3 regions of the Marinobacter alkalisoli genome follow, and region 1 is predicted to be linked to each of the others. Evidence: predicted binding sites of a transcription regulator. Region 1 holds the regulator's gene; each other region holds the start of a gene.
What was found. The regulator sigma-54, encoded in region 1, starts transcription at its own class of promoters, with help from an activator protein. The targets are predictions, from matches to a motif close to ANTGGCATNNANNTTGCTNT.
Positions count from the first base shown of each region.

Region 2: flgB (flagellar basal body rod protein FlgB) is a predicted target of sigma-54. The motif match lies at 3,127-3,146, and genes of this name have one in related genera.
Region 3: flgA (flagellar basal body P-ring formation chaperone FlgA) is a predicted target of sigma-54. The motif match lies at 7,308-7,327, and genes of this name have one in related genera.

Region 1 covers NZ_JBJJLB010000004.1:95,979-105,545, reverse strand. Annotated here, with positions in the region: gene rapZ (RNase adapter RapZ) at 1-621, opposite strand, end outside; gene ptsN (PTS IIA-like nitrogen regulatory protein PtsN) at 650-1,120, opposite strand; gene hpf (ribosome hibernation promoting factor) at 1,209-1,517, opposite strand; gene ACJO3M_RS01430 (RNA polymerase factor sigma-54) at 1,602-3,122, opposite strand; gene lptB (LPS export ABC transporter ATP-binding protein) at 3,296-4,021, opposite strand; gene lptA (lipopolysaccharide transport periplasmic protein LptA) at 3,999-4,556, opposite strand; gene lptC (LPS export ABC transporter periplasmic protein LptC) at 4,528-5,145, opposite strand; gene ACJO3M_RS01410 (KdsC family phosphatase) at 5,160-5,717, opposite strand; gene ACJO3M_RS01405 (KpsF/GutQ family sugar-phosphate isomerase) at 5,729-6,727, opposite strand; gene ACJO3M_RS01400 (ATP-binding cassette domain-containing protein) at 6,916-7,728, shown strand; gene mlaE (lipid asymmetry maintenance ABC transporter permease subunit MlaE) at 7,725-8,507, shown strand; gene mlaD (outer membrane lipid asymmetry maintenance protein MlaD) at 8,565-9,014, shown strand; gene ACJO3M_RS01385 (MlaC/ttg2D family ABC transporter substrate-binding protein) at 9,070-9,567, shown strand, end outside.
Region 2 covers NZ_JBJJLB010000016.1:677,420-686,986, reverse strand. Annotated here, with positions in the region: gene ACJO3M_RS07675 (ABC transporter permease) at 1-300, shown strand, start outside; gene queF (NADPH-dependent 7-cyano-7-deazaguanine reductase QueF) at 330-1,148, shown strand; gene ACJO3M_RS07665 (adenylate/guanylate cyclase domain-containing protein) at 1,169-2,602, opposite strand; gene ACJO3M_RS07660 (Mpo1-like protein) at 2,604-2,915, opposite strand; gene flgB (flagellar basal body rod protein FlgB) at 3,211-3,609, shown strand; gene flgC (flagellar basal body rod protein FlgC) at 3,642-4,091, shown strand; gene ACJO3M_RS07645 (flagellar hook assembly protein FlgD) at 4,110-4,787, shown strand; gene ACJO3M_RS07640 (flagellar hook protein FlgE) at 4,815-6,725, shown strand; gene ACJO3M_RS07635 (flagellar basal body rod protein FlgF) at 6,800-7,552, shown strand; gene flgG (flagellar basal-body rod protein FlgG) at 7,637-8,425, shown strand; gene flgH (flagellar basal body L-ring protein FlgH) at 8,456-9,157, shown strand; gene ACJO3M_RS07620 (flagellar basal body P-ring protein FlgI) at 9,154-9,567, shown strand, end outside.
Region 3 covers NZ_JBJJLB010000016.1:587,574-597,140, forward strand. Annotated here, with positions in the region: gene ACJO3M_RS07225 (fructosamine kinase family protein) at 1-745, opposite strand, end outside; gene ACJO3M_RS07230 (acylphosphatase) at 832-1,110, shown strand; tRNA gene ACJO3M_RS07235 (tRNA-Ser) at 1,329-1,419, opposite strand; gene ACJO3M_RS07240 (hydrolase) at 1,636-2,166, shown strand; gene ACJO3M_RS07245 (helix-turn-helix transcriptional regulator) at 2,281-3,417, shown strand; gene ACJO3M_RS07250 (alpha/beta fold hydrolase) at 3,410-4,255, shown strand; gene ACJO3M_RS07255 (MFS transporter) at 4,276-5,472, opposite strand; gene ACJO3M_RS07260 (CheR family methyltransferase) at 5,480-6,307, opposite strand; gene ACJO3M_RS07265 (chemotaxis protein CheV) at 6,348-7,277, opposite strand; gene flgA (flagellar basal body P-ring formation chaperone FlgA) at 7,468-8,169, shown strand; gene flgM (flagellar biosynthesis anti-sigma factor FlgM) at 8,349-8,669, shown strand; gene ACJO3M_RS07280 (flagella synthesis protein FlgN) at 8,677-9,147, shown strand; gene ACJO3M_RS07285 (cyclic di-GMP-binding domain-containing protein, MshE-related) at 9,195-9,567, opposite strand, start outside.

The sequences.
Region 1 (9,567 bases):
GCCGACAAACTGTCGCAGGCTTGTGTCCCAGTAAGGGTTGGGCAGGCAGCGCACGTCGAAGACGTAGTCAGAGTCCAGTGGCACGCCGTGCTTGAACCCGAACGACTGGAACAGCAGCGCCAGTTCCTGCTCCTTGCGACCGACGATCCGTTGTTTGACCATGTCACGTAACTCATACATGGACATGCCGGTGGTGTTGACGTAAAGGTCGGCCAGTTTGGACAGCGGTTCCAGCAGTTTTTTCTCGTTGCTGATGGCCTCACGGAGCGAGGTCTTGTCGTCGCTCAGCGGGTGCTTGCGCCGGGTGGCATGGAAACGCTGAAGCAGGGATTGTTCGTCCGCGTCCAGGTAAATGATCTCGACGGTCACGCCGGTATTCTGGAGTTGGCGGTAAATGGCTTCGAAATTGGTCAGTTCACCCGCCAGGTTGCGGGCATCAATGCTGACCGCCATCTTCTTCAGGCGACCGGGAGTGTCGCTGTGGCTGGCGGCTTCCTTGGTCAGGGGGAAGAGCAGGCCAATGGGCAGGTTATCAATACAGTAAAAACCAAGGTCTTCCAGTACATGCAGCGCCGTACTTTTCCCTGAGCCCGACCTGCCACTGACAATAATCAGTTTCATCGCCTGTTTGCCTCCGGTCAGTAAAATATCAGCCGTTACTGTCCAGCATGCGGCTGTAAAGAGACTGGGCATCGGTACACTGCCGCAGTTGATCGCAAAATCCGCGATCGTTGAACTTCTCCGCCAGCTGGCTGAGCAGTTCCAGGTGTTCGCTGGTGGCTTCCTTGGGAACAATCAGGGCAAACACCAGGTCCACCGGCTGATTGTCAATGGCGTCAAAGCCCACGCCTTCTTCCAGCGTAAACAGCACGCCTACCACTCGGTCCAGGCCGTCCAGGCGGCAATGAGGGATAGCGATCCCCTGGCCGATGCCGGTACTTCCCAACCGCTCCCGTGAGATCAGGTTGTTGAAGATCTGGGTCTCACTGAGGGAGGCGTCCTGCTGATTTACCTCCTCGGCAATGAATTCCAGAACGCGTTTCTTGCTGGACGCAGCTACCCGGCAAAGGGTCAGCTCCGGTGCAAGTATGTTTTCGATAGTCAGGGATGTGTCGCTCATGGATCGACTGCAATTCCGTAAAAAAAAGGCTGCGGCATGTTAACCCATGCCGCAGCTCGATTGTTTTGAATGCCTGGAAAACAGCGCCTTAACGGGCGCCGTTACCATGCATACGATCGACGTTCTTTTCCTTGTGCTTGAGAATCTGACGGTCCAGCTTGTCAATCAGCGAATCAATCGCTGCGTACATGTCATCGTTTTCCGCCTTTGCGTGAATCTCACCGCCAATCACATGGAGTGTCGCCTCCGCCATCTGCCGTACCTTCTCCACCTCAAGCGTTACCTGGCAGTTGCTGATGTGGTCAAAATGGCGCTCGAGCTTTTCAAACTTGCCTGATACGTAATCTTTCAGTGCGGGGGTCAATTCTACATGGTGGCCTGAAATATTGAGTTGCATAGGCGTCTCCTGTCGTCATCTTGCCGGCCCCTGTTAAGGGCTGACGGTGTGCCAGCGCTGTTCACGCCGGCGGATCCTGTCGGGTCAAACCAGCCGTTTTCGTTCGTTGGATGGCGGAATGTGCATAGCCTCCCGATATTTGGCTACGGTCCGCCTGGCTACCTTGATGCCCTGTTCTCCTAGCATGGCTGCAATTTTGCTATCGCTCAATGGCTTTTTCGGAGTTTCTGACGCAATCAGTTTCTTGATCATGGCACGGATCGCGGTTGAGGAACACTCTCCGCCTTCATCGGTGCTGACATGGCTGGAGAAAAAGTACTTTAGTTCGAAGATGCCACGGGGGGTGTGCATGTATTTCTGTGTGGTCACCCGGGAAATGGTGGACTCATGCATTTCCACGGCCTGGGCTATGTCCGAGAGGATCAGCGGCTTCATGGCTTCCTCGCCATGATCCAGGAATCCCTGCTGGTGCTCGACAATGCGGGTTGCCACCTTGAGCAGGGTTTCGTTCCGGCTCTGCAGGCTCTTGATGAACCATTTGGCTTCCTGCAACTGATCTCTCAGGTAGGTGTTGTCGGCACTGCTGTCCGCGCGCTTGATCAGGGAAGCGTAGCTGGCATTGACCCGGATCCGCGGCGCAATGTCCGGGTTGAGTTCAACACGCCAGCGCCCGTTATGCTTGCGAACCATCACGTCGGGAATGACATAGTCCGGCTCCGCCCGGTCCACCGAATCGCCCGGGCGCGGGTTGAGGCTGGTGATCAGCGCCAGCACTTCCCGCAGCTGGTCTTCCTTCAGGCGGCTGCGGCGCAGCAGTTGCGCGTAATCCCGGTTGCCCAGAAGGTTGATGTAATGGGTGATAACCAGTCGCGCCTGGGCCAGCCAGGGGGTGTCCGGGGGCAGTTGGTTCAGCTGGATCAGCAGGCACCCCTGCAGGTCACAGGCAAAGACGCCGGGAGGATCAAAGTGTTGCAGGCGGTGCAGCACAGCTTCCACTTCATCCAGTTCCAGCGGGTCGTCTTCCGTGTCGTCAAGCAGTCCGGAATGGATTTCCTCAATGGAGGTGGTCAGGTATCCGCGTTCGTCTACCGCGTCCATCAGGGCGTGGGCGATGGCCTGGTCCCGTTCGCTGAGGGGGGTCAGGTTCAGCTGCCACTCGAGATGGTCCTGAAGGGTTTCCGTCGGGGAGTTGCGGGTTTCGAAGTCGCTGTCGTTTTCGTCGTCGTTGCGGGCCGCCGGTGCTGGCGCGGACTGGTAGATGTCATCCCAGGCGGTGTCTACCGGCAGGTCATCGGGGATGTTGTCGGGAATGTCGTTCTCCGACGACCAGTCGGGGCCGTTCTCGGATTCATCCCAATCGGTGGCGGATTCCGCCGCTGAAGCGGTTTCCTCGGCCTTGGCCGACTCCTCGTTGTCCTGCCCGGATTCGTTGGCGTCGGGCGCGTCGTCATCTTCCGACGTTTCCAGCATGGGGTTCGAGTCCAGCGCCTGCTGGATTTCCTGCTGCAGGTCCAGTGTGGAGAGTTGCAGAAGCTTGATCGCCTGCTGCAACTGGGGCGTCATGGTCAGGCTCTGACCCAGTTTTAACTGTAATGACGCTTTCATAACCATGGTTCAGGATCCGTGACTCAATAGCACCGTCTTAACGGGTGATTGCAAAAAAATTCGTTGTATGCTGGCTACTTGCCAGACCAAGCAAGTTCTTTGCCGAGTGTACTTGCTTGTCACCAACATGACAATTGGGTCATGAAGACGGCGGTGCCGGAATATGCGTTACGTCAAAGTCGGAATTCATTGCCAAGGTAAACCTCTTTCACCTGCTGGTTGGCCAGGATTTCCTCGGAATTGCCGGAGGCAATGATGTGGCCGCCCGACACAATGTAGGCGTTCTCACAGATATCCAGGGTTTCACGCACGTTGTGATCGGTAATCAGAACGCCGATGCCCTTGTCCCGCAGGTGGCGGATTATCTGCTTGATATCGCTGACTGAAATCGGATCAACACCGGCAAACGGTTCGTCCAGCAGGATAAACGCCGGCTCCATGGCCAGTGCCCGGGCAATTTCCACCCGCCGCCGCTCACCGCCGGACAGCGCCATACCAACGCTGTCACGGATGTGGGTAATGTGAAACTCCTCCAGCAACTCTTCCACCTTGCTCTCGCGATCGGTCCGCTTGAGTTCCTTGCGGGTTTCCAGGATGGCCATGATGTTGTCCCGCACCGTCAGCTTGCGGAACACCGACGCTTCCTGGGGCAGGTAACCAATGCCTCTGCGCGCCCGGCCATGCATGGGCAGCGGAGTGATGTCCTGGCTGTCGATGGTGATGCGGCCATTATCCGCCGGCACCAGACCCACGATCATGTAGAAGCAGGTGGTCTTGCCGGCCCCGTTGGGACCCAGAAGGCCAACGATTTCGCCGCTGCGGATCTCCAGGGAGACGTCAAGGACCACTTTCTTTTGCTTGTAGCTTTTCGCCAGATTACTGGCCCTGAGAACTGCCATCCGAATCCTGTCTGTTTTGGCTGTTGCGTGGCTGGATAACCATTTCAACACGGCCACTGCCGTTGGTTTCTTCGGCAGCACCTTCGGCGGTAACTACCCGATCGACGCTATCATAATGAATGATGTCGCCACGGAACAGGTTGCCGTTCTGTTCGATTTCCGCTTCGCGTTCGAACGTCAGCCGGCTCTCCGGAGCGGAATAGGTGATATTGAGGGCGCGGGCATCGGTTTCACCCTGACCATCCCGGGCGGGTTGCCGGTAATGGGCGGGCCGGCCGGTTGCCTCGATACGCCGGAGGCCGTTCTCGTCCCGGTACAGGATCACCTTGTCGGCGGTAAGCTCGGTGGCGCCCTGGGTCAGGATGACATCACCGGTGTAGGTGGCAACGCCCTTGCTGTCGTCCAGCCGCGCGTTGTCCGCGTTGACTGTGATCGGGATGTCGGAATCCAGATTGAAAGCAGCAGCGGATCCGGCAACCAGCAAGGCGGCCAGTGCGGCAGTCAATTTACGGATTGGCTTGTTGGCCAGGCTCATAGCGTCCTTCCACCTGTGAGTTGAGTTCGAGTATGCGGTCATCAATCCACGCCTTCATGCCGATGGCCCGGGTTACGCTGAAGGAGTCGGTCAGTTTCACCGGTGCGTCGGTATAGACTGTACGACTACTGTTGTCCAGCGTCAGTCTGGAAGTCGTCAGTATGCCCTGCCGGTTATCGCTGGTATGGCGAATCACTTTGACATTGTCCTCCAGGAGTAGCAGGCCCTCCGCCTGCAGGAAGGTTCCGCTATCCGAGCTCAGGCGCCAGGGCTCATCTTCGCCCTCGCTGTACAATCGTGCCCTGGGGGACGCCATCAGCGCCTTGTTGTCGGATTCAAACTGTTCAATGCGTGGGCTTTCAAACCACACGGTCAGTCTTCCGGTGTCATCAAACGAGCGGTATCGACCGTTGACCACAAAACCATCGGGTTCGGACTGTCCCCTCAGGGCTGCTGCCTCCACCGGTTCCTGAGGCTCGTCACTCTGCCACATCATCATCACCAGAGCCACAACGGTACAGCCCAGCGCCAGGGTTCTCAGCACGGGGCGGTCAGCCAGCAGCAGGGTCGAAAGCAGGTTGCCTCTCATAGTGACGGGATCCTTCAGTCGGCCTGGGTGTAGCTTGCCAGGGTGGAGTCAAGCTTGCCGCGCGCGGTCAGCAGCAGATCGCACACCTCGCGCACCGCGCCACTGCCGCCGGCAACCGATGTGCATACGTCCGCGTGTTCGCGGACCAGCCAATAGCCATTAGGTACTGTGATCCCGAGGCCGGCGAAACGGATGGCCGGCAGATCCGGCAGGTCGTCTCCCATATAGGCGATGCTTTCCGCAGCTACCCCCAGCGTGTCCACCAGCTCTTGCAGCGCCACTTTCTTGTCTTCGCGGCCCTGCATCAGGTGCGGAATGCCAAGATCCTTCATACGCTTCTCGGTCAGCGGCGACGTGCGCCCGGTAATTACGGCAACGGTCATGCCCGCGGCCATGACCTGTTTGAGGCCAAGTCCGTCCAGAATATTGAAGCCCTTCATTTCATCGCCGGTGGCACTGAAAAACAGCTTGCCATCGGTCATGATGCCATCGACATCCAGGGCCAGCAGGTGAATGCCGGCGGCCTTGTCGAGAATGCGTGCGGGCCACTGCGGGCGCAGGGTGTCTGTCATCCGTTGGCTCCTCAGATTACGCCGGCGCGGAGCAGGTCGTGCATGTTGATCGCGCCGACCAGTTGACCGTTCTCATCGGTGACAGGCAGGGCGTTGATCTTCATCTCTTCCATGATATTCAGCGCCTCCGCGGCCAGATGGTCGGCCTGGATGGTCTTGCCGTTGTGGGTCATCACCTGGTGAATGGGGGTGGTGTGAACGTCAAAGGATTTGTCCAGCGTGCGGCGCAAGTCGCCGTCGGTGAACACGCCTGTCATGTTGCCGTCCGCATCCACTACGGTGGTCATGCCCAGGCCCTTGCGGGACATTTCAAGCAGTGCACCGCTCAGGGGGGTGTCGCCGGTTACCCGGGGAATGCGGTCACCGGTGTGCATGATGTCGGAAACCCGCAGCAGCAGGCGGCGTCCCAGGCTGCCACCCGGGTGGGAAAACGCAAAATCTTCGGCGCTGAAGCCTCGGGCTTCCAGCAGTGCGACCGCCAGGGCATCCCCCATCACCAGGGTGGCGGTGGTGCTGGACGTGGGTGCCAGCCCCAGGGGGCAGGCCTCCAGGGTCACGCTGACGTCCAGATTCGCCACCGCTTCCTTTGCCAGGGTGGAGTCCGCGTTGCCCGTCATGCTGATCAAGGGGGCTCCCATGCGGCGCAGCAGCGGCAGAATCGTGACCACCTCGCTGGTATTACCGCTGTTGGAGATGGCGAGCACGACATCCTGGCCGGTAATCATGCCCAGGTCGCCATGGCTGGCCTCACCGGGATGCACGAAAAAAGACGGGGTGCCGGTGCTGGCCAGGGTGGCGGCAATCTTGTTGCCGATATGGCCGGATTTTCCCATGCCGGTAACCACCACGCGCCCCTTGCACGCCATGATGACCTCGCAGGCGCGGATGAAGTGATCATCGATGCGGTCCGAAAGGGCGGCAATGGCGTCCTTCTCGATTTCAATGGCCCGGAGCGCCGAGTCCCGGAAGGTCTGATTGATGTCGGCTGTGGACTTGTTGCTGTCGCTCATGATGTTTTCGGCTCGCACCTTGTCGTCATTGGGGACACTGAATGAATTGGCGAGAGTATATCACTTCACGAGGCTGCAGGGCCTTGTTGAAGGAAACTGATCATTGCGATCAGGACATTTTGTGAAGGACGGATTGAGCTTCCAACCGGGTTCGCATAATGTAGGCCCCAGTTTGATAGGGATGGGTTATGGCTTCGGACGCATACATAACATTGAGGGACGTGGTGTTCACCCGCTCGGGGCGGCGCATTTTCGATGGCGTTACCCTCGACATTCCCCGTGGCAGGATCACCGCCATCATGGGGCCGAGCGGAACCGGCAAGACCACGTTGCTGCGGCTGATCGGCGGCCAGCTCAAACCCGACTCCGGCGCCATTACCGTGGCCGGTGAGAATGTGCCCGGGCTCAAGCGCAAGGCCCTGTACACCCTGCGGGAAAAGATGGGCATGCTGTTCCAGAGCGGCGCCCTGTTCACCGACCTGAGCGTGTTCGAAAACGTCGCCTTTCCCCTGCGGGTACACACCTCGCTGCCGGAAGACATGATCCGGGATATCGTACTGATGAAGCTGGAAGCCGTCGGTCTTCGGGGGGCGAGGAATCTGATGCCGGCAGAGCTGTCCGGAGGCATGACACGCCGGGTGGCGCTCGCCCGCAGTATCGCCCTGGATCCGGAACTGATCATGTATGACGAGCCCTTTGCCGGGCAGGATCCGATCGCCATGGGCGTGCTGGTCAAGCTGATTCGCGATCTCAACAGCTCCATGGGCCTGACCAGCGTGCTGGTCTCCCACGACGTGCCGGAATCCCTCAGCATCTGCCACTACGCCTGTATCATCGCCGACGGCCAGGTGATCGGCGAGGGGACTCCCGATGAGCTCAGGCAGCACCCGTCCGAACAGGTGCAGCAGTTCCTGCAGGGCCAACCGGATGGCCCCGTGCCGTTTCACTATCCGGCTGCGGATGCCGCGACCGACTGGGGAATTTCCGGAGGCTCCAGATGATGGATCGGATTGCCGCGCTTGGCCGCCTGGGGCTTGATACCGTTGCCGCAGTGGGCCGCGCCGGCCGTTTCCTGGGTGGCGCCCTGGCCGGAGTGCCGAGGCCCTCGGTGGGGTTCCCGTTACTGGTGCGTCAGCTATATGCCGTGGGGGTATTGTCCCTGGCGATTGTTGTGGTGTCGGGGCTGTTTATCGGCATGGTGCTGGGGCTGCAGGGTTATACCATCCTCAGTGACTACGGCTCCGAAGCTGCTGTGGGCCAGATGATCGCGCTGACACTGGTGCGTGAGCTGGGTCCGGTCGTGACGGCGCTGCTGTTCGCCGGTCGGGCCGGCTCGGCATTGACCGCTGAAATCGGCCTGATGAAGGCCACAGAGCAGCTGTCCAGTATGGAAATGATGGGGGTGGATCCCCTCAGGCGGGTGATTGCCCCCAGGCTGTGGGCCGGCTTTATCGCGATGCCGATCCTGGCTGTGATCTTTTCAGTGGTGGGTATCTGGGGCGGTATGCTGGTGAGCGTCGAATGGCTAGGCGTTTTCGAGGGTGCGTTCTGGGGTAATATGCAGTCATCGGTCAGCTTTGTGGATGACGTGCTGAACGGCGTGGTGAAAACGGTGGTTTTCGGATTCGTCTGTACCTGGATTGCGGTCTACCAGGGTTACGATTGCGTGCCGACCTCCGCGGGGATCAGTTCGGCCACCACCAAAACCGTTGTGTATTCATCGTTGGCCGTGCTTGGCCTGGATTTTGTGCTTACTGCCGTCATGTTCGGGGATTTCTGACCCGGATTGTTGGTGCGAGTACAGCAGAATTGACCAGAACTTAATCGGGAGCCGGAAATGGCGCAGAGAACCACGGAAATCATCACCGGCCTGTTCATCATAGCGGGGCTCGCCGCGATATTGGTCCTGGCGTTGCAGGTGAGCGGGCTGTCAACCAAAAGCACGGGCGATACGTACACCCTGTACGCCAGCTTCAATGATGTTGGCGGGATTTCGCGCAGGGGTAAGGTCGCCATGGCGGGGGTCACGGTGGGCTCGGTGCGCAGCGTGACCCTGGACAGGGAGACTTTCCAGGCCAGGGTGGAGCTGGCAATAGATGCAGACGTGGACAATATTCCGGCGGACAGTTCCGCAGTAATACGTACATCCGGGTTACTCGGGGATCAGTACATTGATATTTCGATCGGTGGCGACATGGACTCCCTGAAACCCGGCGACAGCTTTTATTCAACCCAGTCAGCCATGAATCTTGAGCGCCTGATCACCAATTTTGCCTCCGGCAAATAGTACGAGTGATGAAGGGGTGGGGATACAAGGATCTGAAACGTTACAGGAGAAAGACATGGTATTGATCAGACGCAGCATGCTCTTTGTTGCTTTCGTAATGGCGGCCCTGGTGCTTCCCGCTCACGCCGGTCAGGAGGAAGACCTGGCAAAGTATGTGGACGAAAACACTCAGCGCCTGGTAGACAAGCTGAACGCAGAAAAGGGGCTGTATGACACAGACCCCGAAGCCTTTTATAGCAGTATGGATCAGGAACTGCGGGAGTTCGTGGACTTTCGCCGCATCGCGGCCCGGGTGATGGGCCGGTACGCACGCCAGACTTCTCCTGAGCAGCGGGATGAGTTCGTTGAGAAATTCAAGCGCAGCCTGTTCGACAGTTACGCCCAGGCGTTGGTGAGTGCAGATGACTTCTCTATCGAAGTCCTGGGCGCCGAAATCAATGCCAATAACAGTGAGCGTGCTTCTGTCCAGATGGAAGTACAGACCTCCGGCGGCAACCGTTATCCGGTGACCTACTCCATGTACATGAACGGCGACGGGCGTTGGATGATGGAA
Region 2 (9,567 bases), on a different contig from region 1:
TTTATCAATGCCATGCTGGCCACCAAGTTTGATGATATTTCCATCGTGCCCACGTTCGTGCTCACGCCGCTGACCTATCTGGGCGGGGTGTTCTATAGCATCAGTATGCTGCCGGATTTCTGGCAGGCTGTGTCCATGGTGAATCCGATTCTGTACATGGTGAATGCTTTCCGGTTTGGTATTCTGGGCGTATCGGATGTGAATCCCTTTGTGGCACTGGGTATGATTCTGGTGTTTATAGCACTGCTGACGGCTATCTCGCTGCGGATGCTCAAGCGTGGCAAAGGCATTCGCCACTAAGTTTCAGGACCGTTTTAACAGGACACACCATGGCCCTTAACGATGCCCCCCTGGGCAAATTCAGTGAATACCCGGACCGCTACAATCCGGATCTGCTTTTCCCTGTGCCGCGGGAGGAAAACCGTCGCCGCATTGGTCTGTCGGATGGCCGCTGGCCGTGGTTCGGGGAGGATCTCTGGCAGGCCTGGGAGGTGTCCTGGTTGCGTGCCGATGGTGTGCCGGCCGTGGCCTGGGCGGAAATCCGTTTTCCGGCTGCTTCGCCCAACATTATCGAATCCAAGTCTCTGAAGCTGTACCTGAACTCCCTGAACCAGGCGGTGTTTTCGTCGCCTGAGCAGGTCGCGGATGTGATCACCCGGGATCTGTCCAGCGGCAGTGGCGCGGCGGTGCAGGTGACCATACGCAGCGTGGATGAGGGCGCCATGGCGGAAGGCCGCCCGCAAGGCTATGAACTGATTGACGGCGGCACGGTTGACGATGTGACCTACGAATACGCGCCGGAATCCCTGTCGGCGTCTGGCGAGGTGGTATCGGAAAGCCTGTGCTCGCATCTGCTGAAAAGCAACTGCCCGGTGACTGGCCAGCCGGACTGGGGCACGGTGATGATCCGTTACACCGGGCCGAAACTGGATCGCAGGGGATTGCTTCGCTACATCGTCAGCTTTCGCCAGAAGCAGGATTTCCATGAGCACTGCGTGGAAACCCTGTTTACCGACATTATGGCGAGGTGCAAACCGGAAGCGTTGATGGTGTGTGCCCGTTATACCCGCAGGGGCGGGTTGGATATCAATCCCTGGCGCAGCACCGATCCGGACGACGGTCCCGGGGCCCGGCTGATTCGCCAGTAAAACTCAGAAGGGGGAGGGGGTCAGCGAATTTCCTCTTCCTGCCGCAAGCGGTCGGCGGCATCTTCCAGGGCGTTCAGAATGGCCTGACGTTCCCTTTCGGTGATCTTGTCGGAATCCAGGTACATGGCAAACCCGCTGTGTTCGTGTTCCAGGAAGCTGCGGTTCGGGCCCATGTCACGGCGGAAGTCCACCACTTCATAAATGGGTACCGGCTTGCCAAAGCCTTTCACCGTAATCTCACCCTTGTCCCGGCACATGATGCGGTCCTTGATCAGTGAGAAGGTTTCATAGGACACCAGTATTTCACCGGGATCGGCCAGGGATTCCAGCCGGCTGGCCAGGTTCACTTCCTTGCCGATGATGGTGTAATCCATGCGGTTTTCCGCGCCGAAGTTCCCGACCGTGGTATAGCCGGTGCTGATGCCCATGCGGATTTCCAGCGGAGTCTTGATACCCTGGCTACGCCACTTCTGGCGCATGATCTTCATGTGCTTGCGCATCTCGATTGCCATGGACACACAAGCAAAGGCGTCTTCCCTCTGACCCCGGCTGGTGGGGTCTCCGAAGAACACCATAATGGAGTCACCAACGAACTTGTCGATGGTGCCGCCGTATTTCAGCGCCACTTCGGACATGCCGTTGAAGTAGTGGTTGAGCAGTTCGGTCAGCGCTTCCGGTTCCATTTCCTCGGACAGCTCGGTAAAGCCCTTGATGTCAGAGAAGAACACGGCGAGTTTCTTGCGCTGGGTTTCCAGGCGCACGTCCCGCTCACCAGTGAAAATTGACTGCCAGACCTGGGGAGACAGGTACTTGGACAACTTGTGGGAGAGGGCGATGGACTGTTCCCGCTGGTTCTGGATCTGGCTCTTGGCCATCATCAGCGCCCGGGCCTGCTGGTGGGAATAGAAAGCCGTAACGCAGATATACAGGCCGGTTGCGAGCAGCGACAGAATGCTGGTCAGCAGGGGCGCCTGAAGACTCTTCGCCGGCCCGAAAATGGCGAGCCCCACCGACAGGGATGCCGCCATGAACACGGAGCCGAACACCCACTGGCGGAAGCCGCCGACAATCAGGCAGCTGAACATCAGCATCATCATGACCGACACGGATGGTATGGCCGTTGCTCCGATAGCACCCACAAAGCCGCCGCCAATCACGCAATCGACCATCAGCATTTTCTGGCGGATACGAGAGGAATGTCTGAGGAAGGTGCGGCGGGTCAGAAGGTGCGCCAGGTGAGGCCAGATCAGCGCCCCGGCGATCATCCAGAGCATCCAGTCGGGAAATGCGCCCTGGAAAACACCCGCGGCGATAATGGCGGCCGCGGCGGTGAACCCAAGGATGCGCCCGTTGTAATCCGGCATCGGCGGAATGGCGATGGGATCAATCTGCGCGTCCACGGCAGTGGACTTGCTGGCGCTGGCATTGCGCAGATCCACGGGGGCGCTCATCATATCAGAAGCGTATCCGTCCGATGAGGATGTCGCGGAACATCACCCAGTCCCCCATCAGGCTGTACAATGGGTATTTGAAGGTCGCCGGGCGGTTTTTCTCGAAGAAGAAATGTCCGACCCAGGCAAATCCGTAACCGATCACGGGCAGCAACAGCAGCCAGACCAGTTTGGCGGTTACAATGGCGTAAAGGGCAACGATGATAACAAGAAGGCTGCCGACAAAATGGAGCCGGCGACAGGTCAAGTCGCTGTGCTCTTCCAGATAGTACGGATAGAACTCAGAAAAATTGCGAAAAGCGCTTTGCTCACTCATGGTTTCGCTACCGGCTCATTTATAGTTTTTCGAAAGTCGGACTACGACGAAAGGTTAACAGTTATACAGAAAAGCCACAATTCAGTTCGGGCCTTTCCGAATCTGTCCACAGGGGAAAGTCATTGCCGCTTCTCCTGCCATCTCTTCCGGCAAGACCTCCGAATTTGCCGCCTGACCCTCTCCAGCCCGCTGTATTCATAGCCTCCCGAAAACTGGCATCGACGTTGCTTTGTCTACTGCAAAGAGGTGAACCGGCAAACCAATGCAGGGCCGGGCACAAGGTTCTGGAGGCAATATGGCAATTTCCTTTGATAAAGCACTGGGTATTCACCAGCACGCCCTGGAAGCCAGGGTTCAGCGTGGTGAGGTATTGGCGAACAACCTCGCGAATGCCGATACCCCAGGCTACAAAGCCAGGGACGTCGATTTCCGCGCGATGATGGAAAAGGCACAGCAGAGTGTCAGCGGATTCAACATGGAGCGGACTCACGACGCCCACATGGATACGACGCCCGGTGGCCAGGACAACGAGCTGCTCTACCGCGTGCCGCACCAGCCTTCCGTGGATGGCAACACGGTGGACACCCAGCAGGAGCAGAGCCGGTTCATGAGAAATGCCATGGACTACCAGGCGAGCTTCCAGTTTCTGGACGGCAAATTCTCGGGGCTGAAGAAAGCCCTTTCAGGTCAGTAATCGGGCGCAGCCACTAGCTGAGGAGCATCAACATGTCCCTGGGTAACATATTTGATATCGCCGGTTCCGGCATGACTGCGCAGTCACTGCGGTTGAACACCACGGCATCCAATATTGCCAACGCGGAAACCGCCAGTTCCAGCACCGAAGGCACGTATAGGGCACGCAAGCCCGTGTTTGCCGCGATCCAGCAGTCCATGCTGAACCCGGACCAGAAAGATCTGGCGTTCGGGAGCGACGAAGGCCCCGGCGCCGGGGTTCGTGTGGACGGCATTGTCGAGAGTGATGCGGAACTGCAGATGCGTTATGAACCAAACCATCCCGCTGCCAACGAAGACGGTTACGTGTTCTATCCCAACGTCAATGTGGTTGAGGAGATGGCCGACATGATGTCCTCATCCCGCAGCTTCCAGATGAACGTGGACATTATGAACACGGCCAAATCCATGATGCAGCGCATTCTTACACTTGGGCAGCAGTAACCGGGCGAGGACCGACCGATGAGCGCAATTAACCCGACGAATGTCTCTGATGTACTGGGCGATTTTCGTCATCAGCAGGGCGGTGCCGGCAACGGTACGAACGAACTCGGCAAGAACGAGTTCATGGAGCTGATGATTGCCCAGCTGAAGAACCAGAATCCGCTTGAACCCCAGGATAATGGCGAATTTATTTCCCAGCTTGCCCAGTTCAGTTCCCTTGAAGAAATGCAGGGCGTGTCCCGGAGTGTGGATGAACTGGGCAGCCAGTTCCGCTCCACCCAGGCGCTGCAGGCGTCGGCGATGGTGGGGCGGACCGTTCTGGCGCCATCGCAAATTGGCATACTTGGTAGCGAAGGCGAGATCACCGGCACCATTCAGGTTCCGGCATCCACCGGCGGGTTGCGTCTGTCCATTGAAAGTCAGAACGGTGAACGGGTACGGCAGATTGACCTGGGCGCCAGTGAGGCCGGCGTTGCTTCCTTCCAGTGGGATGGCACGGACGGCAACGGCAATGCCTTGCCACCCGGCCCCTACCGCATTGTGGCTGAGGGTTCCTACCCCAGCGGAACCGAGCAGCTGGCCACCATGGTCAGCGCCAATGTGGACAGCGTTTCTCTCGGTCAGGGCGGTAAAGTCACACTGAATCTGGCCGGCATGGGCTCCATTGCCCTGTCGGACGTAGAACAAATCAATTGATACCGGTGCGAAACCACGAGGTGAATTATGGCTTTTAATACAGGGCTTAGCGGTTTGAGGGCAGCGTCCGTTGATCTGGACGTCACCGGTAATAACATTGCCAATGCCAGTACCGTTGGCTTCAAAAGCAGCAGCGCACAGTTTGGCGACCTTTATGCCAGCGGTTTCCTGAGTTCCGGCAACAACCCGGTGGGCGATGGTGTGCGGGTGCAGGACGTGAAGCAGTCTTTCGGTCAGGGCAACATCAGCTTTACCGATAACGGACTGGATATGGCGATCAACGGTGATGGCTTCTTTGTCCTGAATAACGGTGGAGAAGTTCGCTATTCCCGTGCCGGTCAGTTTGGCATCGACAAAGACGGATTTATTACCAATAACCAGAACATGCGTGTGCAGGGCTTCACCGCTGATGACGACGGTAATCTGTCCGGCATTCGTGGGGATCTGCAGGTGGAGACCGACAACCTGGCGCCAAGGCGGACCACCAATCTGAGCACTGATCTCAATCTGGATTCCAGGGAAAGTGTGCTGGAAAACCGCATACGTGATCTGGGCGAAGATCTGAACGTGGCAGACCTGGACGGTGATGCTTTCCAGGTCGAGTATTCCGACGGTACCACGTCGCAGCTCATCTCCATTGGTACGGATCAGCCCGCAAATGAGGTGGCTGAACTTCTGGGTTCTCAGAAAGGCGTTAACGCTTCCGCCAGGACAAAGTTTGACCTGTCCGAACAGTTTGATATGACTCAGCTAGCCAGTGATTTGTCTGATCCGGACTTTGAGCTGACCATATCCCTGAACGGAAGCGACAACGTGACTTTCCGTGGCAGTGATGGCATTACCGATCTGGATTCGCTGGCTGCCGCCATCAATGACTCGGAGTTGAACACTCTGCAAGCGCAGGTTTCCGACAGCGGTGATGATATTTCCATTACCGACAGTCGCGGGTTCACTGTCGATATGTCCTACACGACCGGCGCAGCAGGCAATCAGTCATTTGCCGCTCCCGAGCGTGGCAATCTGTTTGTGACCACTGAACGCGAGGTGGCCGGCATACTGACTGATCCCGCCGGAACCGGCACGTTTGAGGCCGCGTATACAGCAGGCGAGACCCGGATCACCAATGAGTTCAATCCGCTGGACCAGCGCACATACAACCACGCTACATCCACCACGATCTACGACAGCCTGGGCAACTCCCACGAATTGACCCAGTTCTTCGTGAAGGAGCCTTCGCCGGGTGATGGAGTTGGTCAAAGTGAATGGTCGATCTACATGCAGATTGACGGTGAAATGGTTGCGGGTACCGATGAGACACCCTATACAGCCAGGTTCAACCAGGATGGTGATCTGCAATCGATCAATGGCGACCCGAATGGTGAAGTGGTTATTGATGACTGGGTGCCGAAAGACGCAAATGGCCTGCCCAATGGTGCGGATGGTCCTCCTGCTCCCGGGGAGGAAGTGGTCACACCGATTCCTGATCCGCCCACCACTTCTGCGTTTGTGGTGGACCTGAGCAATACCACCCAGTATGGCAGTGCCTTTGGGGTAAATGATCAGAATCAGAACGGTTATACCACGGGTCGTTTATCCGGTCTGGATGTGTCCGATCAGGGTGTGCTGTTTGCCCGATACACCAATGGCCAGTCTCAGGCGTTGGGGCAGGTAGCCCTGGCGGCGTTCAATAACACCGATGGACTCTCGCCGGTAGGGGAGACAACCTGGGTGGAAACCTTCGAGTCCGGTCAGCCGATCATCGGCGCCCCGGATACCGGAACCCTGGGCTCCATCAAGGCCAGTTCGGTAGAGGATTCCAACGTGGACCTGTCTGCGGAACTGGTGAACCTGATCATTGCCCAGCGCAATTACCAGGCGAACGCGAAGACCATTGAAACCTCCGATGCGGTCACCCAGACCATCATCAACCTGAGATAATCCGCAAAACGCAATTCTGGCATAACTCCTGCAGGAAGACTGGTGACAGTCAAAATTCCGGCAGGAGTTTTCCCATGGATAAAGCCCTCTATATCGGGATGTCTGGCGCCAAGCAGAACATGCTGGCCCAGCGTGCCCACGCCAATAACCTGGCTAACGTCAGTACCACAGGGTTCAAGAAAGACTTCGCCCAGGCTCGTAGCATGCCGGTGTTCGGTGAGCATCACCCGACCCGCGCCTACGCCATGACCGAGCGGCCGGGGACGGATCTGTCCGCCGGGGCGCTGATGGAAACCGGCCGCAAGCTGGATGTTGCCGTTGAAGGCGACGGCTGGCTAGCGGTTCAGAACCAGCGCGGTGAGGAAGTCTTTACCCGGTCCGGCAGTCTGCAGATTGATGTGAACGGACTGGTTCGCAATGCCAGCGGTGACATGGTTATGGGCAACGGTGGCCCTGTCGCTTTGCCGCCTTTCGATAACGTTCAGATTGGCGCCGACGGCACCGTTTCCATCGTTCCTGTCGGCGGTCCGCCGGATCAGCTGGTGGAAGTGGATCGCCTGAAGCTGGTAAACCCACCGCCCGGCGCGCTGGAGAAGGGTGATGACGGGTATATGCGTCGCAAGCCGGACCAGGCTTTGGATGGTCCTGAGCCGCCGGATGGAAATATGCGCGTGGCCTCCGGATTTCTGGAAAGCTCCAACGTGAATGCCGTTGAGGAAATGATTGCCAACCTGCAGCTGTCGCGGCAGTACGAGATGCAGGTGAAGGTTATGACCACCGCGAATGAAAATTCCGAGGCTTCGGCACGCCTGTTGCAGAACCTCTGATAAACCTTGGGCACAGTCGTCGGATGGACAGGAAAGCGGCAAAACATGGCCGCCTGACAGAGTCCACCGGCAAGGAGAATAAACATGCATCCAGCACTTTGGGTCAGTAAAACCGGGTTAAGCGCGATGGACACCAAGATGTCCACCATTTCCAACAACCTGGCTAACGTTAACACCACCGGTTTCAAGCGGGACCGCGCGGTGTTCCAGGACCTTCTGTATCAGGTGAACCGGCAGCCCGGCGGTATGAGTACCGAAAATTCCGAGCTTCCATCCGGCCTTCAGCTGGGCACCGGTGTGCGTGTTGTCGGCACGACCAAACAGTTTTCCCAGGGCAACCTTGAGGTGACCGAACAGCCGCTGGACATGGCGGTTAACGGTCGCGGTTTCATGCAGATTCTGCTCCCGGACGGGCAGCTCGCCTACACTCGGGACGGCCAGTTCCAGCTCAACTCGGACGGGGATATCGTGAATCCGGATGGCTATACGTTGGAGCCCAACATCAACGTGCCGGAGAACGCGACCAACATCACCATTGGCAAGGACGGCACCGTCACTGCCGTAGTGGATGACCAGGCAGCGCCGATCAACCTGGGGGAAATCACCCTGGTGGACTTCATTAACCCCCAGGGGTTGCAGGCTATTGGTAACAACCTCTACAAGGCCACCAACGCCAGCGGTGACCCCGCTGAAGGCGAGCCTGGCATTGGCGGGCTCGGTACGGTTGAGCAGGGCATGATTGAGTCCTCCAACGTCGAGGTGGTGGAAGAGCTGGTCAGCATGATCACCACTCAGCGTGCCTATGAAATGAATTCCAAGGTGGTGTCGGCCACCGACCAGATGCTGCAGTTTATTACGAACAACATCGGCTGATCCGATCGTGGTTCGTAGAGGGGACAGACAATGAAACGCATCGCGATAACAAGTAGCACAACCTCCATCAGCACTCTGGCGCTGGTGGGCGTGTTGATCGTGTTGCAGGGATGTACCGCCATGAGCCGGCCCAGGGCAGTTCCGGATGATCCGGCGTACGCGCCGGTGCGGGCCGAGGCAATGATGCAGCGCGATCCGGAATCCGGAGCCATTTTCCAGACCCAGCGTAACCACAACCTTTACGGTGATACGGTGGCGCTGAACGTGGGGGATGTCCTGACGGTGAAGCTTGAGGAGTCCACCCGCGCCAGCAAAAACGCGGAAACCAGCATTACCAAGGACCAGGATATTTCCTTGCCGGAACCTGGAATCCTGGGGCTGAACAACCTGAATGTGGCGACCAATATCAATCAGGAGCGGGACTTTGAAGGCCAGGCCGAAGCGGACCAGAGCAATAGCCTGGCGGGTAGTATCACCGTGACGGTCACGGAAGTGCTGCCCAACGGCGTGTTGCATATCCGTGGTGAGAAATGGCTGTCCCTGACCAATGGCGATGAGTACATCCGCCTTACCGGTCTGGTTCGCCCCCAGGATATCGCGCCGGACAACACCGTTGCCTCCAACCGTATTGCCGATGCCCGCTTTGCCTATGGTGGCACGGGGGATTTTGACCAGGCGAATCAAATGGGCTGGCTGTCCCGCTTCTTTAACAGTGAGTGGTGGCCATTATGAGGATGATCCGCTTCTGGATTGTTGTTCTGGCATTGTCTGTGGTGGCGTCACCTGTGCTGGCGGACCGCCTGAAGGATCTGGCCAGGATCAAGGGTGTACGTAACAACCAGCTGGTCGGGTACGGGCTGGTGGTTGGTCTGGATGGCACCGGTGACAAAGCGCCATTCACCAACCAGACGTTCCGCAACATGATGAACCAGTTTGGCATTACCTTGCCGGAAGGGGTTAACCCGAACCTGGCCAATGTGGCAGCGGTGACCGTCAGTGCCACTTTGCCGCCTTTCTCCAAGCCTGGGCAGGAGCTGGATATTACAGTTTCCTCTATCGGTAATGCGGACAGCCTCCGGGGCGGAACCCTGTTGATGGCGCCACTGAAAGGCGCGGATGGCCAGATCTACGCCATGGCCCAG
Region 3 (9,567 bases), on a different contig from region 1:
GGAGGTCAAAGCCCCGACGGCACCCATCCAGGTAACTGCCACCCAAAAGGTTGTAGTGGTTCAGGTAATGATAGAGATTGTAGATCTCCTTCTTCAGCGGGTAATCCGTGCTACGGAGCCATACGGAGTCGTATGCGGCGTAGAATGCCGCGCCAAACCCGCCAAACATTTCTGTCATCGCCACATCTGCTTCCCGGTCCCCAAAGTACACCGCCGGGTCGATCAGCCAGGGTGTGTGGCCTTCAAACAGCGCATTACCACCCCACAGGTCACCGTGTAACAGACTGGGCTGTTCGCAACGGGCGTCCAGCCAGCTCTCCAGCGCACTCGCGCTTCTGTCCAGAATAGCCTGGAATTCACGACGCACTCCCGCATTGCGGATCAGCGCCACCTGGCAGCCAAGCCGGTTGTTTACAAAGAAATACCCCCAATTCCTGAACCTGCCATTCACCTGTGGAGACAGGCCAATGTAGTTGTCAGCCTCAAGACCATAGAACGGCTGCACCACCCGATGCAGGGTCGCAAGCCCCTCCCCCAGTTTTGCCAGAGCATCATCCGAGGAAGATCCTGCAGCGATGGCTTCCATCTCCAGCACCGATTCGTCGACGTAATACACCTCTGGCACGCAAATCGTCTCAGCCTGGTTGGCATTCAGCAGTTCCGACCGCAGCAATGCCAGCCCCTCTGCTTCACGGATCAGCGCATTCGGATACCCGGAGTGATTGTGTTTACGGTAAGTCGCCATTTCCCTCATTTCCGCGCTTGAGCTTTCCTGGCCAGGGCTTGTACATTGATAATTAGCGTACCATGCCACATAACACGGGAAAGACCATGATGCGAACACGCTGGGTAATACTGGTTTCGGGTAAGGTGCAAGGGGTGTGTTACCGCGCTTCCACGGAGGATGTTGCCAGGCGACTGAACCTCACGGGTTACGCAAAAAACCTCCCCGACGGTCGGGTGGAAATTGTGGCGGAGGGCTTGCAGGAGGACCTTCAGGCGCTGAAGGATTGGTGCGAGGAAGGGCCGCCAGCTGCCAGAGTCGCGGGAGTGGAGGTTCGCGAAGTGCCTGTATCCGATGAATTTCGGGAGTTCAGGATAAAAGACTGAAGTTCTGCAATAAAAAAACCCCAGCATTTCTGCTGGGGTTTTGTATTGGCGGAGAGGGAGGGATTATTCGGGCCTTCGGCCCTCACCCCTTCGGGGCCGTCGTCGCTTTGCTCCGACGTTCCTCAGCCTGCTTTGCAGGCTTCGGTCGAACCCGCGAGGGCTCTTCTTACCCTGCCAATCGGCCAATAAAAAACCCCAGCGATGCTGGGGTTTTGTATTGGCGGAGAGGGAGGGATTCGAACCCTCGAAACGCTATTAACGTTTACACACTTTCCAGGCGTGCGCCTTCAGCCACTCGGCCACCTCTCCAATAAACTGTTCCAAATCAGTAATGTCGTCACTGATTTGAGGGCGCAAACTCTAATGAATTTTCAGGCGTTTGGCAACTCTCTTTGGGAAAATCGTGGAAAAAATTACACTGCCAAGCGACATCGGTTAACGATTGAGCGTTTTCGGGGCTATCGTTACTGTATGGAAATAGCCAGATGGGCGTCAGAATAACCAGCCAATATAAGGAGAACAACAATGCTGATGAAAGCCGACCAATCCATCCTGATCCTGATTGATCTGCAGGAGAAGCTGATGCCGGCCATCGCCGATGGCGGGGCTGTCATTGACCAATGCCTCAAACTGGCAACCATGGCCGGACTGCTGGAGGTTCCGGTAGTGGCAACCGAGCAGCTGCCGGAAAAGCTCGGTCATAACATGCCAGACATCCGTGAGCTGTGCGATCAGGTCATCGGGAAGTACCATTTCGATGCCTGCCCCGATGGATTGATTGATGAATTGCCTGAAGGACGCCAACAAATCGTCATCGGTGGCTGTGAAACCCACGTCTGCATGATGCAGACCGCGCTGAGCCTGGTGGATGCCGGTTACAAGGTCTGGGTGGTGGCGGATGCCACCGGGTCACGCAATGAGCTTGACCGGGACGTGGCCCTGGATCGCCTGCACCAGAGCGGCGCCAGGATTGTCACAGTCGAGATGGTGGCTTTTGAATGGCTACGGCACTGCAAGCACCCGCGTTTTCGCGACATTCAGGGACTGATCAAATAGCACCTGACCCATCGCGCATGCAATATTGTCGAAGAAGCCATTCGCTGGCCCCGGAGAAGTGTGCTTAAATGAACCTGTCGCAATTGCATGCACTGGTATCAGGAGTCGCAGGTTTTGGGCAGTATCAAAACAGCTGCACCGGCAATGCTGAACGATCTTTACGGCGGCGCCATGAATCCGGACGGCTGGCCGGTCTTCCTCGGAAAGCTCGCCAGACTGTTCCATACCGGGACTGCGTCATTACGGGTAACGGACATTCATGACCCCGTGGTTCACCGCTCTTATACCGTGGGTTTCGATGACACGGCTAACGCAACCTATCATGAAGGGGCGTTCTTTCATGACCCGTTCCGCATTCCGCTGTCTGAAGGCCCCCTTGGCAAGATTCAGGTGAGCCACCAGATTATTGCGGATCGGGAGTTCGAGCAAAGCTCCCACTACCAGACGATTTTCCGGCCCAACGGCAATTTCTACGCCATGGGCGCGCAATTCGACCGGGGGCAGCAATGCGCCATGCACATCGGCGTTCATCGCTGCCGGCGGGCCGGCGCTTTCAGCCCGGACGAACAGCAAACCCTTGAGTTTTTCTCACCACACCTGAAAAGAGCGGCGGACCTGACGCGTCTGATTGGCCAGTTTGAATCAGCTCTCCAGCAGGCACACGCCGCGCTCGACCGCTTGCCCTTTGGCGTCTGGATCCTGGATCACCACTTGCGTTGTCAGTGGCTTAATAACGTTGCAGAAGAATGCGCGAGAACCCGGGCCTTTGGGCTGGGACTTCATGGTGGCAAACTCGCATTCAGCAACGAGAGTATGCATAACCAGTTACGCGCCGCTGTCCGCCTGCTCCAGGATGGGACCTGCAACACCCACAGCATTTCAGTTTCCCCCAGGGGGGCGTCACTGGTGCTGGTTAACTACCGCCAAGGACCATCGAGTTTTGGCACCACTGCATACGGTGGAGAGACAGTACTGGCCTTCCTCCTGAACCCGGATCGTCCCGTGACACTGAACACCAACCACCTGATGTCAATCTACCGCCTGACGCCCGCGGAAATCCGACTGGCCGGGGAGCTGGTCAGAGGGCATGACATCAAGGAAGCCAGCGCCTGCCTGGGCATTTCGGTACATACTGCGAGAACACAGCTCAAGTCCGTCATGCAGAAAATGCAGGTGACCCGCCAGGCCGACATGGTTCGCTGCCTGCTTCTGGGAGCGGCTTCCCTGGCGCCGGAACACCACCATGCTTGAAAGAGACAGCGGTCGATGGCTGTCATGGTCTGACCACGGCCCCCGTGACGGCAAACCGGTATTCTTTCTCCACGGCATTCCCGGATCACGCGTGGCGCCCGCCGGGCTGGCAACAGAGGCCAGCGCTTTGGGGCTTCGCCTGATCAGCCCTGACAGACCAGGATACGGTGACTCCACCCCCATCGGGCACTATGGCTTGGCCGACCACACCAGCGACCTACTGGCTCTGGCGGACCATCTGAAACTGGAGCGCTTCTCGGTACTGGGATTTTCCGGAGGTGGGATATTCGCTCTCGCCTGTGCCCTGAGTGCGGCTTCCCGAATAGATAACCTGGTGGTTGTCGGGATGCCGGCCATCCCGCTGATGGAGGATCCCTTTGCCCACGGCGGGGAGCTGTCGGCAGGCACGTGGCGCCTCGGGCGGGATAACCCGGAAACGCTTCCAGCCCAGCTCGAGCCGCTTCTGACGAGCGCCGAATCCCTGTGTAACGCCATGCACCAGGCCATGTCGGCCAACGACACCGCCCTGCTCTCACAGGAGCCTTTGCGGTCCGCCTATCTGGATGAAATCAAAGCGGCAACGGCTCAGGGGCCCCGGATCGCAGCGCTGTCATTTGCACGGGACATAGCCCTGATGGCCGGAGACTGGCCATTCAAGGCCGGACAAATCAACCAGAAGGTCCATGTGGTTCATGGACTACACGACAACCTGGTGTTTCCCGAGCATGCCCGCTGCCTGGCAAGCCACCTTCCCAACTGCGAACTCAGCCTGCTCGACACAGCTGGCCACTATACCGCGCTGACAGCGCCGGAAACCTTGCGGCTACTTACCCAATAATGCATCAAAGCCAGCTGTTATCAGTCCGCTGACGATTCAGAGACCGCTGGTGTCCGGGAATGGAGAAGCCAGGAAGTCATCAATACCGCGTGCAGTATCAGCAATGGAATCGACGCCAGCAGCAAGCCGGTCCAGCCTAGCGCCGTCAGCACAGCCCCGGCGCTGAGTGCCGCGACAGCCTGGGAGCTGAACACCATCATATCGTTCAGCCCCTGAACCCGGAAACGCTCCTCATCCCTGTACCCCTTGGGCAACAGGGTGGTGCCACCAACGAACAGGAAATTCCAGCCCACACCCAACAGAATCAGCGCAAACAGGTAATGATGGAAAGTGATGCCACTGAACGCCAGCAGTATACAGGCCAGGTAGGCTATCAACCCGCCGGCCATCATCAGGGGAATGCCGACCACCCGGGTCAGCCAGCCGCTGATCAGCGACGGCAGGTACATGGCAACAATATGAATCTGGATCACCCGTTTGGCGTCCGGAAGTTCGTGGCCGGCCATCTCGGTCATGCTTAGCGGAGTAGCTGTCATGATAAAGCTCATCACGGCATAACCAATGGCTGCTCCGCTGATGGCGGTCCACACCACGGGGGCACGCAGGATGTCTTTCAGGGGTCGACCGCCCCCGGCCGGAGCTTCCCTGACCAGTTCACTTTTTGCGCGATAGCCCAGCGCCAACACCCCCATCGCCAGTAACTGGACGACGCCCAGCCCCAGCCAGCCTTCGAGGAACGGGTGATCCCCCTGGCCCGCACTGCCGAGGAGAGCAATTTCAGGTCCCAGCCACGCGGCAATCAGGCCACCAAGCAACACCCGCGCCGCGGCGGAGCCTGCCAACTCCGGCTTGACGGATTCCATCGCGGCGAAGCGGTACTGATGAACTACCGCCAGCCCTGTCCCGCCGACAATGGCTGCCAGACACAGCAGCGGAAAACTGGAAAGCCAGGCCGAGGCCCCGCCCGTCAGACCGGACAGCACCCCCATCAATGCACCAAGAAGCATGACCGGCTTTCGACCCAGGCGCTCCATCAACCAGGTTGCAGGCTTGATCGCCAGCACAGTGCCGACTACCACCAGCCCTACCGGCAGAGTGGCCCACTCGGGGGACGGCGCCAGGATCCGGCCATGGATGCTGCCGATGAAGACAATGAAGGGGGCCGTACACATGGCCAGTGCCTGGGCGGCAACCAGTATCCAGACGTTGAGAGGCATGGGCGGGTTATTTCTTCCTGTAAATAATCCCCGGGTGGCACTGCACCATTTCGTACAGGTGGGGCAATCCATTGAGTGATTCCGACGCGCCCAGAATAAGGTAACCACCGGGGTTCAGGGTGGCGTGAATGCGCGTCAGGATGTCCTTTTTGAGTTCCGCAGAAAAATATATCAACACATTGCGGCACATGACAATATCAAACTTGCCCAGCATATACCGCTCCAGCAGGTTCAGTTCCTTGAACTCCACCATGCTCTTGATCTGGGGACGTATCTGCCAGCCGCCGTTCAACGATGGCGCGAAGAACTGCTTCTGGCGCTCCGGGGACAGCCCGCGCCCAATCGCGATCATTTCGTACTCACCTTTGCGGGCGACTTCCAGAACGCTTTTGGATATATCCGTTGCAGTCAGCTTCACATCCCGGAGTTTACCCGGGCGCTGACGCCGGAACTCCTCGATGATCATGGCCACCGAGTATGGTTCCTGCCCCGTGGAACAGGCAGCCGACCAGATCCTCAAAGGCTGCATGGATTTGCGTTCAGCAAACTCAGGCAGCAGCTTTTCCTGAAGAATCCGGAACGGGTGGTTGTCGCGGAACCACAGGGTTTCATTGGTGGTCATCGCGTCAATGACCAACTCCCTGAGATTGCTGCGGCCCGGACGCTTCAGCTGCCCCAGCAGATCCCCGAGGGTAGTAAGCTGGTTTTCTTCGAGAATGCGGCGCAGACGGCTTTTTACGAGGTATTGTTTGTTCTCACCCAGCAGAATGCCACAGGCATCCTGCAGGAACGTCTTAAAAGCTTCGTATTCCTGTGGCGTAATGTCCGCTTTCATTGAATCTCTGCGTCAGGTGAATCTGCAAGGATCGCCGGCCCTAGGCACGATCAATTATTTCCATAACCTTCTCGGCCAGCTCATCTGCACTGAACTTTGCCATAAACTCGTCAGCGCCAACCTTCTGCACCATTGCGGTATTGAACACACCGCTCAGTGAGGTATGGAGCATAATAAACATATCCCGTAACGCCGGATCGTTTTTGCATCGGGTCACCAGAGTGTAACCATCCATCTCTGGCATTTCGACGTCGGAAATCACGAGGGACAAATGATCGCTGGCCCTGGAACCATCTTCAGTGATTTTTTTCAGGTAATCAAAAGCCTGCTTTCCATCGTCCCGTGTAACAACCTCCATGCCGATGGCGGTCAGGCATCGCTCTATCTGCCGTCTCGCGACACTGGAGTCATCAACGACCAGCACAGGCAGGTGTGCCTGAACACGCCCGGCGCTGCGGGCCACCAAATCCTGGTTAACATCGTCCCTGAGCGGAGAAACTTCTGCAAGAATCTTTTCTACATCGATGATTTCAACCAGTTTGTCGTCCATTTTTGTGACCGACGTCAGGTACACATCGTTGCCGGCACCCTTGGGCGGCGGCAGGATATCTTCCCAGTTCATGTTCACGATCTGGTCAACACCGGTAACCATAAACCCCTGGGTCTTGCGGTTGTACTCGGTGATGATGACGAAGCTGTTCGCCAGCTCCTCGCGGGGAACTCCGGGATGGCCGATGGCCATGGCCAGATCAATGACGGGGATGGTTTCACCGCGGATATGGGCGACCCCCCGAACCACGCTACGACTTTTGGGAATCGACGACAGCTTGGGGCACTGCAGGACTTCCTTTACCTTGAAAACGTTGATGCCATACATCTGCCTGCCGCGAAGACGGAACAACAGGAGCTCCAGGCGGTTCTGCCCCACCAGCTGCGTACGCTGATTTACACTGTCGAGTACCCCTGCCATTACTTTTCCCCCAGGTCTGCCCGCGGACATGCCGGCATGCATTTTGCTTTTTCTGCTCTCAAGAGCGGATGAAACCAGCTTTTCGCCGGAATTTTGACTCACTATGTGAAGTTAACGGCCGATTCCCCGAACCCTTAAGCTTTTCGGGATCTTCCACTGACAATTGACAGCATAGGACAAACCGCAGCGTATGCGCATCACCATTTTTGTCGTCACACTGTTAACGTCTGTCCCGGTGCTGGTGCAGGCCGCAAACACCACCGCCGAGCAGATCAGGAGCGCTGCGGCTTCGTTCCTTGACGAGTTTTCGAAACAACAGGCGGACAACGGTTTCGAGGTCATACACAAAACCGGCCGACTGGACAGCCGACTGGCCCTGGCCACCTGTAACGCCCCCCTGAACGTCAGTTTCAGCGGTGATCCCTGGAAAACCACGCAACCGACGTTACAGATCTCGTGTCGCGGCGAACGGCCGTGGCGCATGTTTCTCAACGCGTCCGTGTCCATTACCGGAGAAGGCCTTGTGGCCGCGCGCCCACTGGCCAGGGGAGAGCGGGTCATGGCGAACATGATCGAAACGGACTCAGTCGTGGTTAATGCCACCCGCAAGGGTGTGATTACCAACGTTGACCAGCTGGTGGGCATGGAGATGCGACGCGGCGTCAACGCCGGCACACTGATGACGCCAGACCTGCTCTCAGCTCCGGCAGCGGTGACCAGAGGCGATCATGTTATCATCACCGCCAGAAGTGGAAATTTCTCGGTCAATTCTCGCGGCAAGGCCATGGCCGACGCGGGCGTGGGCGACCAGGTACTGGTAGAGAATCTGTCATCGTCCCGCACCGTGAAAGCATTGGTGACCGCCCCGGGCCAGGTTGAAATTCCTATGTAGGTGCGGCGCGCTTTTTCCGCAGGCGGCAGAGTCTTGCCGCTCCACGCTCTGCGAATGACAGAAGTGTAATCTTCTGGAGCTAAAAATTCGCTAAAGCTTCCGGCCTGACGGCCGATACGCAGGTATAAAATTCGCGAATGCTGTCCCCCGTACAGTCAATAAGGTAAGCAGGTACCGATATGTCAGTTGACTTTAATGGAATTGGTCCCGGCCAGGTCAACACCCAGAGAACCACGGCCGACAAGTCTGGCTCCACCCAGAATGCCCAGCCCCAGGCACCCGAGCAGGCCAAGAGCCAGGGTGCCCGCGGTGAGAACGTAAATCTGAGCAATCAGGCCAAGAACCTGAAACAGCTGGAACAGAAGCTGGGTGATTATCCGGAAATGGATGATGACCGCATTGAGCAGATCCGTGCGGCGCTGGCCGATGGTTCATACAAGGTTGACGCCGAGAAACTGGCCCAGAAAATGCTTGAGATGGATAAAAGCATATTCGGGTGAGTAAATCATGGCCGCAATCGATGAACTGAAAGACCTTCTCTCTCAGGATATCCGTCAACTGGATGCACTGGCGGATATTCTGGAGCAGGAAAAGTCCTGCCTCTCTTCCTCGGACATGCAGGCACTGCAAGCAATAACGACCGAGAAAAACACCCTGCTCGACCAGATCCGCGGCCGTGCCAGGCAAAAAATTCATACCCTCGTTGCCATGGGCTATCGCCCGGAAAGCGGAGCGCCATCCCGTTTTATCCGCAGCGCCGGATTATCCGATCTTGCGTCGCTGTGGTCGCAGGCCAATGAGCGCCTGACGTTCTGCCAGGAGATCAACCAGAACAACGGTCGCGTCATCAGCCACATGCAGAAGCGCCTGTCGCGCCTGACAGACATCTTCCGTGGCGCCAGCAGCCAGCAAAAGCTTTACGGCGCCCATGGCGAACAGACCGGCGCTTCCCAGAGAACCATCCTGGCCAGCGCCTGATCCCGGCCAACGCACTCTCCGGAATGCCTGCAGAGTGCCTGCAGGCCTTACCGGGTATAGATGGTCATCCGCGAAGCCGGATCGAAACGGATATCGTGGATGCTGACATTGCCCAGCGCCGGCGTTCGCCCGCCACTGACCCGGATGTTATCCATGCGGATCTCCTCTATCCGCTCCGGGAAAGCCAGGGTGAGCGATCCATCAGTCCCGAGCTGATGTCGGGGTTCGTCGTCGCGATAGTGAACCCCTTTAATGGTCAGGTCGGAGTCCAGGAAGTTCAGGATTGGAACAAAAATATGGGCCGTCAGCTTGATACCTTCCACCACATCCGGCTCCTGGCTGCCTTCACCGCCCCCCGGCACCATGGCGGTGGCGGCAGCAATACGTTGCGCCAACGCGCTATCCCCCTGCCCGACCACC